DNA from 3 places in the Sporosarcina sp. FSL K6-6792 genome. Region 2 is predicted to be linked to each of the others. Evidence: riboswitches for the same ligand, from Rfam matches in the RefSeq annotation. Region 2 holds a riboswitch; each other region holds the start of a gene.
What was found. A riboswitch is a leader RNA that binds a small molecule or an ion and turns the genes downstream of it on or off. The one in region 2 is predicted to bind cobalamin.
Positions count from the first base shown of each region.

Region 1 (4,239 bases), 550 kb from region 2:
TTTCGGTGATGACAAAGATCGTGTGTTAATCAAAAACGACGGTACTTACACGTATTTGACGCCGGATATCGCGTACCATGAGGATAAATTGTTCCGCGGATTCGATAAACTTATCAATATTTGGGGCGCAGATCACCATGGTTATATTCCACGGATGAAAGCGGCAATCGAAGCGCTTGGTTACGGCAATGACACGCTCGAAGTCAGCGTCGTACAAATGGTTCAGTTATATAAAGACGGTGAAAAGTTCAAGATGAGTAAACGTACGGGGAAAGCCGTAACCTTGCGTGAGCTAGTTGAGGAAGTTGGTCTGGACGCAGTCCGTTACTTCTTCGCCATGCGTTCAGGTGACTCGCAGATGGACTTCGACCTAGATCTAGCGATTTCTCAGTCGAATGAAAACCCTGTGTACTACGCACAATATGCGCATGCACGGATTTCATCAATCTTGCGCCAAGCTGATGAAAATGGCATGGCTGTATCTGTGGATAATGTTTCTTTATTGCAAGCTGAAAAAGAGTTGGAATTACTGAAGAAAATCGGTGACTTCCCGCAAGTAATCAGTGATGCAGCGAGAATTCGTTCACCACACCGCGTTGCAACATATATCCAAGAACTAGCGGCTACATTCCATAGCTTCTATAACGCAGAAAAAGTATTAGATCCAGACAACCGCGAATTATCGGAAGCACGTCTGGCACTAATTACAATCACACGCACAACAATTGCAAATGCATTGAAACTTATTGGTGTTTCTGCTCCAGAAAAGATGTAATAAAATTGAACGCCGTACTTGAGAGATTGTTATCTCTCAAGTACGGCGTTTTTCACATGCAGATATTCTCTCTCTATATGTTGAACAAATGAATACGATGCATGCTCTTTTACAAGGGCTTTTGGAAGGCCGCTGAATAAGTCCAACTACCTGGAATGAATTAGAAATCCTGCTTATATCGCTTCGACGCTTTGTGGATGCCTCCCGCGATAAGCCAGAAAGAAGACCGCTTTCAGTCTTATCGCTCCGGCTACCACGAAGGCGTGCCTTCGCTGGATAGTCTATATAATAGAATGCACATTGCATTGTCGGGGAAAAGACCTGTAGCTCGTAGTATGTCTCTCTTCAATGAAATTAGTATAAAATAGTACTCACATTATAATCTCAGTCCAAACATCTCAAAATCACTTTCAATAATGTACACTCCAGCGCAAGCGCGTCAAAGGGGTAGCCGAAGCCATGAGACTGGATGCGAAGCGTCAATCCAGGCTCATGGCGAGAGGCATCCCCAAAGCGCCAAGCGATCTGTAATTCACACGCCGAATTAAAACTCTCTCATCATCGAGCGACACAACAGATTCAACGGGATTCTTTAATTCAACATATCTAAATCTACAAATCTCCCTCACTATCGACACAATAAAAATTTGTAGTATACTGAAAGTTGTACAAAATACATACCAAACATAAAGGTGCCCCGCATTAAAAACGGGGTTAAAAGGGAAGTCGGTTCAATGCCGGCGCGGTCCCGCCACTGTAAGTGTGAGTTAGTCGCAATGTGTCACTGGAAAAAGTTCCGGGAAGACGCGGCAAGCCTTGAACACGAGCCAGGAGACCTGCCTTTATGGATCACACGTACCCTACGAGGATAGGATTAGTGAAAATCGACGTCACTGTGCGTCCAGATTTTTACTCAGCTTATTCCTCCGTAGCAATTACGGGGGATTTTTATTTGGAACAAACAGGAGGAAAACAACATGAAAAAGATTTGGCAATTAGGATTAACGGCATTTTTGGCAGTATTCTTGCTCGCAGCATGTGGAACAGCTGCAACACCAGATAAGCCGAAAGTAGATGGGACACCGGAAGCCGAAGTGGTTAAAGCTGAATTCCCACTTACGCTAACGGACTCGGTTGGCAATGATATTACCCTGGAAACTGCACCGGCAACAATCGTTTCTATGGTGCCAAGCAACACGGAAATATTGTTTGAACTAGGTCTTGGGGATGCGATTGTCGGCGTCAATGACTACGATGATTATCCAGCAGAAGCACTTGAAAAAGAGAAAATCGGCGGCCAGGATTTCAACGTCGAAAAAATCGTTTCCATGAACCCTGAAATTGTTTTTGCACATGAATCAGGACTTGGAAAAGGCAAAGAAGGACTGCAACAAATCCGCGATGCAGGAATCCCAGTCTTTGTTGTAAAAAATGCAGCAAATTTCGAAGAAACGTACACAACGATTGAAACAATCGGTCAAGCGACTGGTAAAACAGTAGAAGCAGAAAAAATCATTACGGATATGAAAGCAAAAGTAGAAGAAGTATTGGCGAAATTAGTAACAGTCGACAATAAAAAAACAGTTTTCGTTGAAACATCGCCAGCACCAGACATTTACACACCAGGAAAAAATACATTTATGGATCAAATGCTAGAAATGATCGGTGCTGAAAATATTGCTGCTGATCAGGAAGACTGGTTTATGATAGCTCCGGAAGAAATTATTAACCGTAATCCGGATGTAATTATCGTGTTGTATGATTATATCGAAACGGCAGTTGCAGACGTTTATGCACGCCCAGGTTTCGATACGATTACGGCAATTAAAGAAAAAGCTGTTGTTCAAGTTAAAGAGAATATCACGAGCCGTACAGGCCCACGTCTTGCTGAAGGGCTTGAAGAAATAGCAAAAGCCATCTACCCTGAGGCTTTCGGTGAGTAAATCCAGCGTTGCCTACATCGTTTCCGCCGCCGCACTCGTTGTGGCGGTGTGGCTCGGTGTGTCAATCGGGTCTGTGAAAATACCGATTAGTACATTATGGAATGCGGAGGCGGATGCAACAGCTACCAATATTTTGTGGAAGATTCGTATGCCGCGTGTCGTGCTTGCCGGACTTGTCGGCGCATCGCTCGCGATTTCGGGAGCTGCTTTCCAAGGGTTGCTGAAAAATCCGCTCGCTGATCCATACACCCTCGGAGTGTCATCCGGCGCCTCGGTCGGTGCTGTTATGACGCTCTTTTTTGGTATTTCTATCCCGTTTTTAGGCACTTATACGCTTCCTATATTCAGTATGGTTGGTGCTGCATTAACAATGTTCCTCGTTCTTGGATTTGCACGCCTCGTTGACCGAGCGATGAAAATGGAAACAATTATTTTGACTGGAATCATTTTCGGTTCTTTCCTCGGTTCTGTACTATCACTTATGATAGCGCTCACAGGGGAAGAGTTGCGTCAAATTATTGGTTGGCTACTCGGCAGTGTATCAATGCGGGGATGGAATTATATTACGATGATTTTGCCATTCGTCGTCGTAGGTTCATTCATGCTGTGGCTGAATCGCCGCGAATTAAATGCGATGTTATTTGGAGAAGAACGAGCGCATCATTTAGGTGTCAACGTCAAACGCCGTAAGTTTGCCATTTTGATTGGTGGATCCATCCTGACAGGTTCGGCAGTCGCGGTGTCCGGCACGATTGGCTTTGTTGGTCTAGTCGTTCCGCATATGACGCGGCTTCTTTGGGGATCTGATCATCGCCATCTCCTGACATTATCGTTCATGAACGGTGCAACGTTGCTCATCATTTGCGACTTAATTGCCCGGACAATCATTTCGCCGACAGAACTTCCGGTCGGTGTCATCACAGCGTTTATCGGTGCACCCGTATTTGCATTTATCTTCTATAAACAACGGAGGAAAGGAGGCATGTGAAATGTTAAAAGTCGAAAATATTTCCGGGGGTTATGGCAAAGAATCCGTCGTGAAAGCAGTGACATTCAATGTCAATAAAGGCGAAGTACTCGGCATACTTGGACCCAATGGCAGTGGTAAATCCACACTTTTGAAAATTATTTCAGGAATTCTCCCGAAGGAAACGGGTTCCGTCACAATTGACGGGCAAGATGCTTCTACTTATTCACAAAAAGAATTCGCCAAAAAAGTAGCCGTCTTGCCACAACTCCATGCACATGCATTTTCCCACACTGTTCGAGAAACGGTAGAACTCGGTCGCTATCCGCACCAATCAGGACTATTTTCATCATGGTCAGATGAAGACGAGCGCGCTGTCACCGGTGCCATAAACAGTATGTCCATCACACGCTATGCGGAAAATTCGATCGAACTCCTATCCGGCGGCGAACAGCAACGCGTTTTCGTCGCACAAGCACTCGCTCAAGAAGCACCGATTTTATTACTCGATGAGCCAACGAATCACTTGGACATCGCTCACCAACAACAATTAC
Region 1 is NZ_JBBOSA010000001.1:3,488,784-3,493,022, forward strand. Features, by position in the region: gene argS (arginine--tRNA ligase) at 1-775, shown strand, start outside; cobalamin riboswitch at 1,449-1,633, shown strand; gene MKZ26_RS17090 (ABC transporter substrate-binding protein) at 1,753-2,718, shown strand; gene MKZ26_RS17095 (FecCD family ABC transporter permease) at 2,711-3,706, shown strand; gene MKZ26_RS17100 (adenosylcobinamide amidohydrolase) at 3,708-4,239, shown strand, end outside.
Region 1: another riboswitch for cobalamin. It lies ahead of MKZ26_RS17090 (ABC transporter substrate-binding protein); the one in region 2 lies ahead of MKZ26_RS14410 (hypothetical protein).

Region 2 (4,239 bases):
ATGTTGCACGTACAGAGGAATCAGGAATAATTTTATTAAGCCAAATATCCTCTAATGGATACATGACTTGCCTTGTCACTTGAATGATTATATAAAAAATTAGCAAGCTGATCATATACGTTGAGAATGCAAAGCCAATTAATGAAATGACGATGAAGAAGCTGGCCACCAAAAGAACAACATAAATCTGCCTTAGATTTTGGTGGATAGCACTTCGATTCATCAAATGGAGTGCTGCAAAGGAAATAAGCACGACAATGAACTGAATTCCCCCCATTATCACAACTAACTTCTCATTCGTTAACGAAGATATATTTGAGACCTCCAAAAAATGAGCGATCCATAATCGGTCAAAACCTTCACTATAAAACCCAATAAATAAAGAAATGAGAAATAGCATCCTTATGATGAAGCTCGCTTTGGAATAGGAAATAATATTGCCCACATTCTCCTTCATACTTCCAAGCGTAGATATTCTTCCTTCTTTATCTAACGGTTTGAAGTTTTCTTCTTTCATAAAAATCATTAAATAGACGGCTAATCCAATCATACATAGCCCGCCGATAATGATTGGTAGGTTAATCATAAAATAGCCCATTAAAATACTGAGCGGAATAGCTATAATTTGTCCAAGATTACCTGCCTTTGCCCCTTTTATAAACGCTAGTGAAGCACGTTCCTCCCCTATTTCATCTGCAATCCAGGCTTGCTGAGAGCCGCTAGTAAATGTATAGCCAATCCCCCATGCAATTTGAGCCACTAGCACTGTTACAAAATAGGGAAATACCCCTTCAATTAAAAAACCGATTCCTATTAATATATACCCAATTATTAAAGATAACTTCCGACTTTTTAAATCCGAAACAACCCCAGTTGGAATCTCAAAAAGAAAAACGGAAAGCTCCAAAACGGTCCCAATTAACACAAGTTGAAGCGGATCAAGCTTCACAGTTTGCACATGGTACAACAAGTTCACCGTAAATATAAATGTGAAAAATAATTGTGATAAGAAGCATGTAGAAATATAAACTCGATATGGATCTGTTGTTTTTATTTTATTCATTTTCTATCCCCCCAGCTTGATTATAGTAAGAGGGATAGACATTTTCTTGTCCAAATTTGCGGTAATGGGCCATTAATGAACCCCTTGTTTAGCAATCGTGTTAAGTCAGACAATATGTATGTTATAGTAAAAGCACAACTGAATAACGTGTAGAAATTAGGTGCTTTTTTACGTTTGTATAAAAGCTTAAAAGGGAAGTTCGGTGAAAAACCGACGCTGTCCCGCAACTGTAAATGGGAGTACTCTTTTCAAATCCACTGTTCGTTACGAATGGGAAGGGAAAAGAACGCGATGATCATGAGCCAGGAGACCTGCCTATTTCAGTACACACCAATTCCCTACGCGGATAGGAGGTGTTAAGTGCGGCTATGATCGAGCAATTTCTTGTAAAAGCCGCCGTACGAAAGAACGTAATACAAAAGAAACATAAGAGGACTCAATACCTCTTATTTCACTGTGCAGTCAATAGTGTACTTCTGTTTACGAACCATTCGTTACGGCAACAAGCGACCATACAAATTTACGCATACTAGCATCTTCCTTACGTTTAACTAGGAAGATGCTTTTTTATTTCCATAAAAGAAAGGGATTTTAGCCAATGAAACTTGGAACAAAAGAATATTATCTGGATGCATTCAAACATGTCCTAATGACAAACCTCATCATAAGCGAATCACAATCACTGTCTTCAACCTTTTCTTATTACGAAGAACAGATTGGAAAAACAACGACTATAAACGAAGAGGTAAAAAAACTTTATTCACATAACCTCCAAAAAGCATTCGATGAAATCAAACACGAAGTAATCGGTTCACCAGAAGATTAAGCTGAAAAACCAACCAGTAAATAACTGAATCCAACACTATATATGTTGAACAAATGAACACGGCGTTTACGCTTTACAAGGGCTTTTGGGAGGCCACTGAAAAAGCCCTAATAATTAGAGCAAATTAGAATTCCTGCCTATACCGCTTCGACGCTTTGTGGATGCCTCCCGCGATAAGCCAGAAAGGAGACCACTTTCAGTCTTATCGCTCCGGCTACCACGAAGACGCGCCTGCGCTGGGTGTTCTATTTGAGATAGCGCATTTCATTAGCTGGGATGAAATCTGCAACCTGGATTGTGGATTTCTGGACTATAATTATATATGTTGAATCCGGTATATATACTGAGCGAAGGCGCCTTAACAGGGGTAGCCAACCGAACAACGAAGAGTTCGGTTTGTATAATTTCTGCGTTCTTTGCAGAAATTATACAGTTAATTCCAAGATATTATTCCAGATAGGTTAAAGAATACCTCATCTGGCTTATGGCGGGAGGCATCTCCTAGCGCCGTAGCGGTTCAATGGAATTCTTTATTTCAATTTATATAGGTTCAAATAGTAATCACCTTACAATCTCGCCATATACATCTCAAAATTACATTTCTCTCGAAAATATACAACCTAGCGAAGGCGCGGCAAAGGGGTCGCCGAAGCCGTAAGACTGGATGCGAAGCGCTAATCCAGGCTTAGGGCGAGAGGCATCCCCAAAGTGCCAAGCGATCTACAATCCACAACCCGAATAACAGCTCTCTCATTATTGAGCAACACAGCAGATTCCATGGGATTCTTTAATTCAACATATATAGCCGCTTCTTGTACAATTACTTTGGATTGCTTTGAATTGAACGACCTCTATATGATTACCGAGATGTCTTGATGTGTAGGGATGCGACAGGATTATCTAGGAGCAATGAACTGCAATTCCTAGCCACATTTGCCCATCGGTAAAGATGTTATGAATAGTTCGCCGAAAGCGGACTGGAAATGATCCAGTGAAAAAGGCATCAAAAAAAGCGTGGCAGTCATAATAGACTTTCCACGCTTTTAATGTACTTACAGTTCCTGATAATTCCTCTGATGCGTACCACCGTCTTTTACATCTGCATGATACAACGCTTTTAACGCAAAACTCTTCTCTAAGTCAAGCTCTGCCATTATCTGTTTCAGACGTTTTGACAGCTCTTTATCATTCTTTACAAGCTGTTCCATTTTCGTTCTTGAATATTTCAAAATCTGATTCCTCCTTCACATTCAGTTTGTCTTTACAGTATAACACCTATTTAAGGTGATTCGCCCAATTCAGATTTGCTATACTACTGGTAGTAGCAAGAAATGGACAGGAGCGACATCATGTATAAAACAATTGGCATACTTGCACATGTAGATGCAGGAAAAACAACTTTTTCTGAACAACTGCTTTATCATACAAAAAGCATTAAACAGAGAGGGCGCGTGGACCATAAAGACGCCTTCCTCGATAGCCATACAATTGAGAAAGAAAGAGGTATTACGGTTTTTGCAGACCAGGCATCCATTTCCTATAACGGATCTACCTACTACATTATCGACACACCTGGACACGTCGATTTTTCTCCTGAAATGGAACGCGCAATTCAAGTAATGGATTATGCCATTATTATCATTAGCGCAAGCGATGGCGTGGAAGGTCATACGGAAACCGTGTGGCAAATGCTCCACAAACATCGGGTACCTACATTCTTTTTCATCAATAAAACGGATCGTGAAGGAACCGACATTGCAAGTGTACTCCATGAAATTCGCACCAATCTATCGGAAGACATCTGTGACCTTACATCCTCTTTCAATGAAGGAATTATGGAAGATGAACTCATTGAATTTATCGCAGAACGTGATGAAGCACTTCTTGAGACCTATTTGGAATCAGGTTACGACAACGATTTGTGGCTTGCAACATTAAAGAAAATGATTAGCGACAATAAAATCTTCGCCCTCTCCAGCGGTTCTGCACTCAAGGACATTGGTGTCATGGCGTTTTTCGAGAAACTCGATTTATTGACAACAACTTCTTACGATGATGATAGTGATTTCGCTGCACAGGTCTATAAAATCCGCCATGATGACAGTGGGAATAGGGTCACTTTCCTTAAATCACTAAGCGGTACGCTAAGTGTCAGGGATGGAGTGAATTATGGAGATTTCACGGAGAAAGTGACACAGATACGCGTCTATAACGGTAGTAAGTTCAAAGCAATCGACCATGTTCATGCCGGTGAACTGTTCGCCGTTACTGGGTTAACGCAAGCATCCATTGGTGACGGTGTCGGAGCGCTAAAAGAAAAAGCGACCTTTGACATGATGCCTACCCTTAA
Region 2 is NZ_JBBOSA010000001.1:2,943,223-2,947,461, forward strand. Features, by position in the region: gene MKZ26_RS14405 (MFS transporter) at 1-1,063, opposite strand, end outside; cobalamin riboswitch at 1,205-1,396, shown strand; gene MKZ26_RS14410 (hypothetical protein) at 1,662-1,889, shown strand; gene MKZ26_RS14415 (hypothetical protein) at 2,942-3,118, opposite strand; gene MKZ26_RS14420 (translation factor GTPase family protein) at 3,239-4,239, shown strand, end outside.

Region 3 (4,239 bases), 1.4 Mb from region 2:
CTATTATCTAATGCCAGTACGCCTTGGATTTCATGTGCTTTAATCATCATTTCCAATACATCACGTACAACAAGTGGTTTTTTTCCTTCCGAGAGACGTAAACGGCTTAGATAATCCGCTGTAGCTAAAATGCCACCTAAATTATCGGACGGATGACCCCACTCAGCAGCTAACCATGTGTCATTATAATCGAGCCATCGTATCATGCAGCCAATATTAAATGCGCCTTGGACCGGGTCCAGTACATACGATGTACCAGGTACACGACTGCCATTTGGAACAATAGTACCCGGTACTACAGGTCCTAGTAATTTCGTACACTCCGGATAGCTTAATGCCAATATTCCACACCCGATTGTATCTATTAACACATTATGTGCTGTCTTATATGCTTCCTCGCTTGTAATTTCTTTATTTAAAACATAGTCCGTAATTTCCTCTATCAGTGTATCCATTGTCATTTGTTCTTTCAATTTCAACATCTAACTCTTCCTTTCCGCTTTCAATTTGTTTAGAATAGTACTAAGTGATGCCTAGTGTATCGCTGTTGTGGTGAACGGCCAGTTACAACTCCCCAGTTGAATGATTGCTGTGTCGTTCGCCTATATAATGAACCCTTGGACGGTATAAACGATTATTTTCATGTTGTTCAATAACATGCGCACACAATCCTACTGTTCTCGAGCCAAAAAAGATTGGTGTGTATAATGGGATTGGAATGCCCAGCATCCAATATACCGGTGCCGCGTAATAATCTAGATTTGGATAAAGTCCTTTCTCTCTTTCCATTATGGTTTCTCCCGCCTCACACATTTGGTAAAGGAGATCGTCACCCTTTAGCGCACATAACTCCTTTAACGCATCCTTCATTACCAAGGCCCTTGGATCCATCTTTTTCATATAGACTCGATGACCAAACCCCATAATTTTCTCTTTATCACGTAAACGCTTTTCTAATAACAATTCAAATGCGTCAACAGAACCGGCCTCTAAAAGCATATTCATGACTGCTTCATTCGCTCCTCCATGTAAATAGCCCTTTAAAGAAGCAACCGCTCCAGTCAATGCACCATATAAATCCGAAAACGTCGAGGCAATTACCCTTGCGGTGAAGGTGGAATTTGGCATTTCGTGCTCGCTATAAAGTAGTAGCGACTGGTCAAAAATAGATTCTTCCAACTCTGTCGGTTTCCTCCCTGTGATCATATAAAGGAAATTAGCACTGTATGACAATTCTTTCAACGGGAGGATTTGTTCCTCTTCCTGTAATATGTGAAAGCTGTTCGCAATTATTTCCGGAATTTTGCCAAGTAACTCGTAAGCTCTTTTTTTATTGATAGCTAGAGTGTGCTGATCAATTTCCTTATCATAGCCCGCTAAAACAGATATCCCAGTTCGCAATGCGTCCATTGGATGTGTCTCTTTAGGCAATGCTTGCAAAACCTTTGTGACACCTTCTGGCACACCATGCTCTTTTTTCAATTTATCTGCCACACCTGCTTTTTCAGTATCAGACGGCAAGGTATTTTCCATTAGCAAGTGGACAATATCAAGATACCCTTTGGTTTTTGAAAGCTCGATTAAATCGTATCCTTTGATAATAATCTGACCCAATTCCGTATCGAGCAGCGAAATGGATGTTTCAGTGGCAATCACGCCTTCAAGTCCTGGTAAAAATGTAAGTGTATTCGTCATACTATTTTCCCCCAATCTGAATGGTTATGACTCTGAGATTTGTAAACGCTTTCACTTCACCAAAAATTATCCTATTTGTAGCTGTTCGCAGCGCTTCCCCTTATTTCTGACCATAAAAAAAACAACTTCATAAGAGAAGTTGTTAAAGAGCGCCAGAATCCCAACTAAAAGAAAGCTGCCTGTTAAAAATAGGCATAGCTCATCCGCGCGTCCTTAACACCCCCTATCCTCGTAGGTCAACATGTGTTATAAAAAGAGGCAGGTCTCCTGGCTAATGATCATTGCTATTCGTACCTTCCCACTTTTTTATAAAAAGCAGTGGTTTAAACGAAATCGCTCCCATTTACAGTTGCGGGACAGCGTCGGATTCTCACCGAACTTCCCTTTTAAGCAGACCAATACATCAGTATTAATCCGCACCTATTTTTACACATATTCAATTATCGAAATATCCCCTTGACTATAACACAAACTTTTAAATATTCCAATTCTTTATTCATATCTAATTTCTATTGTTGCAGAGAGGCATTAAGTATACCGACTTCAAGAATGCGTAAACAATAATTGGATACTCTTTTCATTTATCGTCACTTATCATTACTATTACATAAATGGGAAACGTGTATCCAATCCCCATTTACACACTATATATGTTGAATTAAAGAATTCCATTGAATCGCTACGGCGCTAGGGGATGCCTCCCGCCATAAGCCAGGGCACTGAAAAAGTACAATTCCCTTCAATCCCGTTGATTTCCGTTCCGAGCGGACGCTTTCCGCGGGCACGGCGGAGTCGCCGCTCTTCACTACAATCAACTAGTTCTTATTATAAAAAAGAACTTTTTCAGTTTTCTCTTAATTCGGGGTGTGGATTGTAGAGCGCTTGGCGCTTTGGCGACCCCTTTGCCGCGCGTGCACTAGGGTGTTCATTATCGAGAGAAATGTAATTTCGAGATGTATATGCTGAGATTATAAGGTGATTACTAGTTGATACTACTTATAGTCAAGAAAGACGTGCTCCAACTTACAAATTGCATCACAGATAATGAAAAGCTCTTTCTCACATAGACCATCTAGCGAAGGCGCGTCTTCGTGGTAGCCGGAGCGATAAGACTGAAAGAGGTCTTCTTTCTGGCTTATCGCGGGAGGCATCCACAAAGCGTCAAAGCGGTATTAGTGGGAATCCTAAACCATTCCAAGTGCTAATGCTTTTTCAGTGACCTCCCAAAAGCCCTTGTAAAGCGCATACGCCGTATTCATTTGTTCAACATATATAATTAATTAACTGAACCTATATATCTCCTAAATCGACAATTTCCCCTGTCACCGCATCAACACATTCCGCCGCATCCAACAAGCCGCAAAGAATATACTTACCTGCGAACTCGTCATATACATAAGTCGGATCAAGCGTAATATAGGGTATCATTTTCTCAAATGCTTCTTCAGGTGTTACGACCGCGTTTGCGGCAGGCAGAAAGGCTTCAAAAATCTCAAACATCGAGCCATTATCAAGATAATTCAGCACCTTCATCGTTTCCGGATTCATGAAAACAACTACTTTTCGATTAAAAATCATTGGGTTTTCTTCATTTATTTCACAATGCGCTTCGATAAAATTCTCTTGACAACGAAGTTGGGACAGCTTCCACTTCCCTGATTCATCAGGATATTCAGCTCGTAGTACATCCCGAACAACTTTTTTACTACGTTCAATTTGATCAGCCGACAACGTCAGTTTTTTACCTGCGTCGACGTTACCGAATGCTTCTTCTACGTTTGCTTCGGAAACAATTGTGATTTCTTCACGATCAATATTTTGTTCTAACGGTTTATTCCATTCGATTACTTCATCAATTTTAACTTCTGAACGCTCATGTTCCATAAATGGGATGATTCGGGCCCCGTCAACCGTTACGTACACTTCTTCCATTGCATAGACGGGAACAAAACGTTTTTCAGTTTCAGATGGAAACTTTATAAGTTGAAGCTGTTTTTTGACGATTGGTTCAATTTCTTCAAGTGTTAACGTGAATTTTGACTGCTCAACGAGATTTCGCGAAGGCATCGTTCCGTATGAATGATAAGAAGTCAGCTTGCCAACATCATCAAATTCAACTTCAATTATACAGCTCGGAGAAAAATAGATACCATCGATGTCTGATGTAAATTGAAACCCATTTGCATTCGCTTGCGTTAGTTTGAAATCCTGTTCGTACACCAATCCAGTTTCCTTTTCAAGCCATGCAGCGACTTCAGCAGCGGCTTTATCCGGAAAGTGCGTTTTTGTAGAAAATGATTCACCTTGTACGAATGACACATTACTAAAGTGTTGCTTTTGAATTGCATATTCAACAATCGCTGTTCCCTCGGGATTATAACCTTCTTCGATTGGCTCGTTTAACTCTTTAGGAAACCACTCCATAGTAAACGTATAGTAAGCATCCCCCATAGTATCTCGTTCTTTATAAATCGAATGTCTTGCCATTCGGTAAGCATCTAAACCAAACTTTTCTTGCGCTTCATCGACAATCTTTTGTAGTCT
Region 3 is NZ_JBBOSA010000001.1:1,509,518-1,513,756, forward strand. Features, by position in the region: gene MKZ26_RS07160 (bifunctional 2-methylcitrate dehydratase/aconitate hydratase) at 1-482, opposite strand, end outside; gene mmgD (citrate synthase) at 565-1,695, opposite strand; cobalamin riboswitch at 1,936-2,134, opposite strand; gene MKZ26_RS07170 (hypothetical protein) at 2,986-4,239, opposite strand, start outside.
Region 3: another riboswitch for cobalamin. It lies ahead of mmgD (citrate synthase); the one in region 2 lies ahead of MKZ26_RS14410 (hypothetical protein).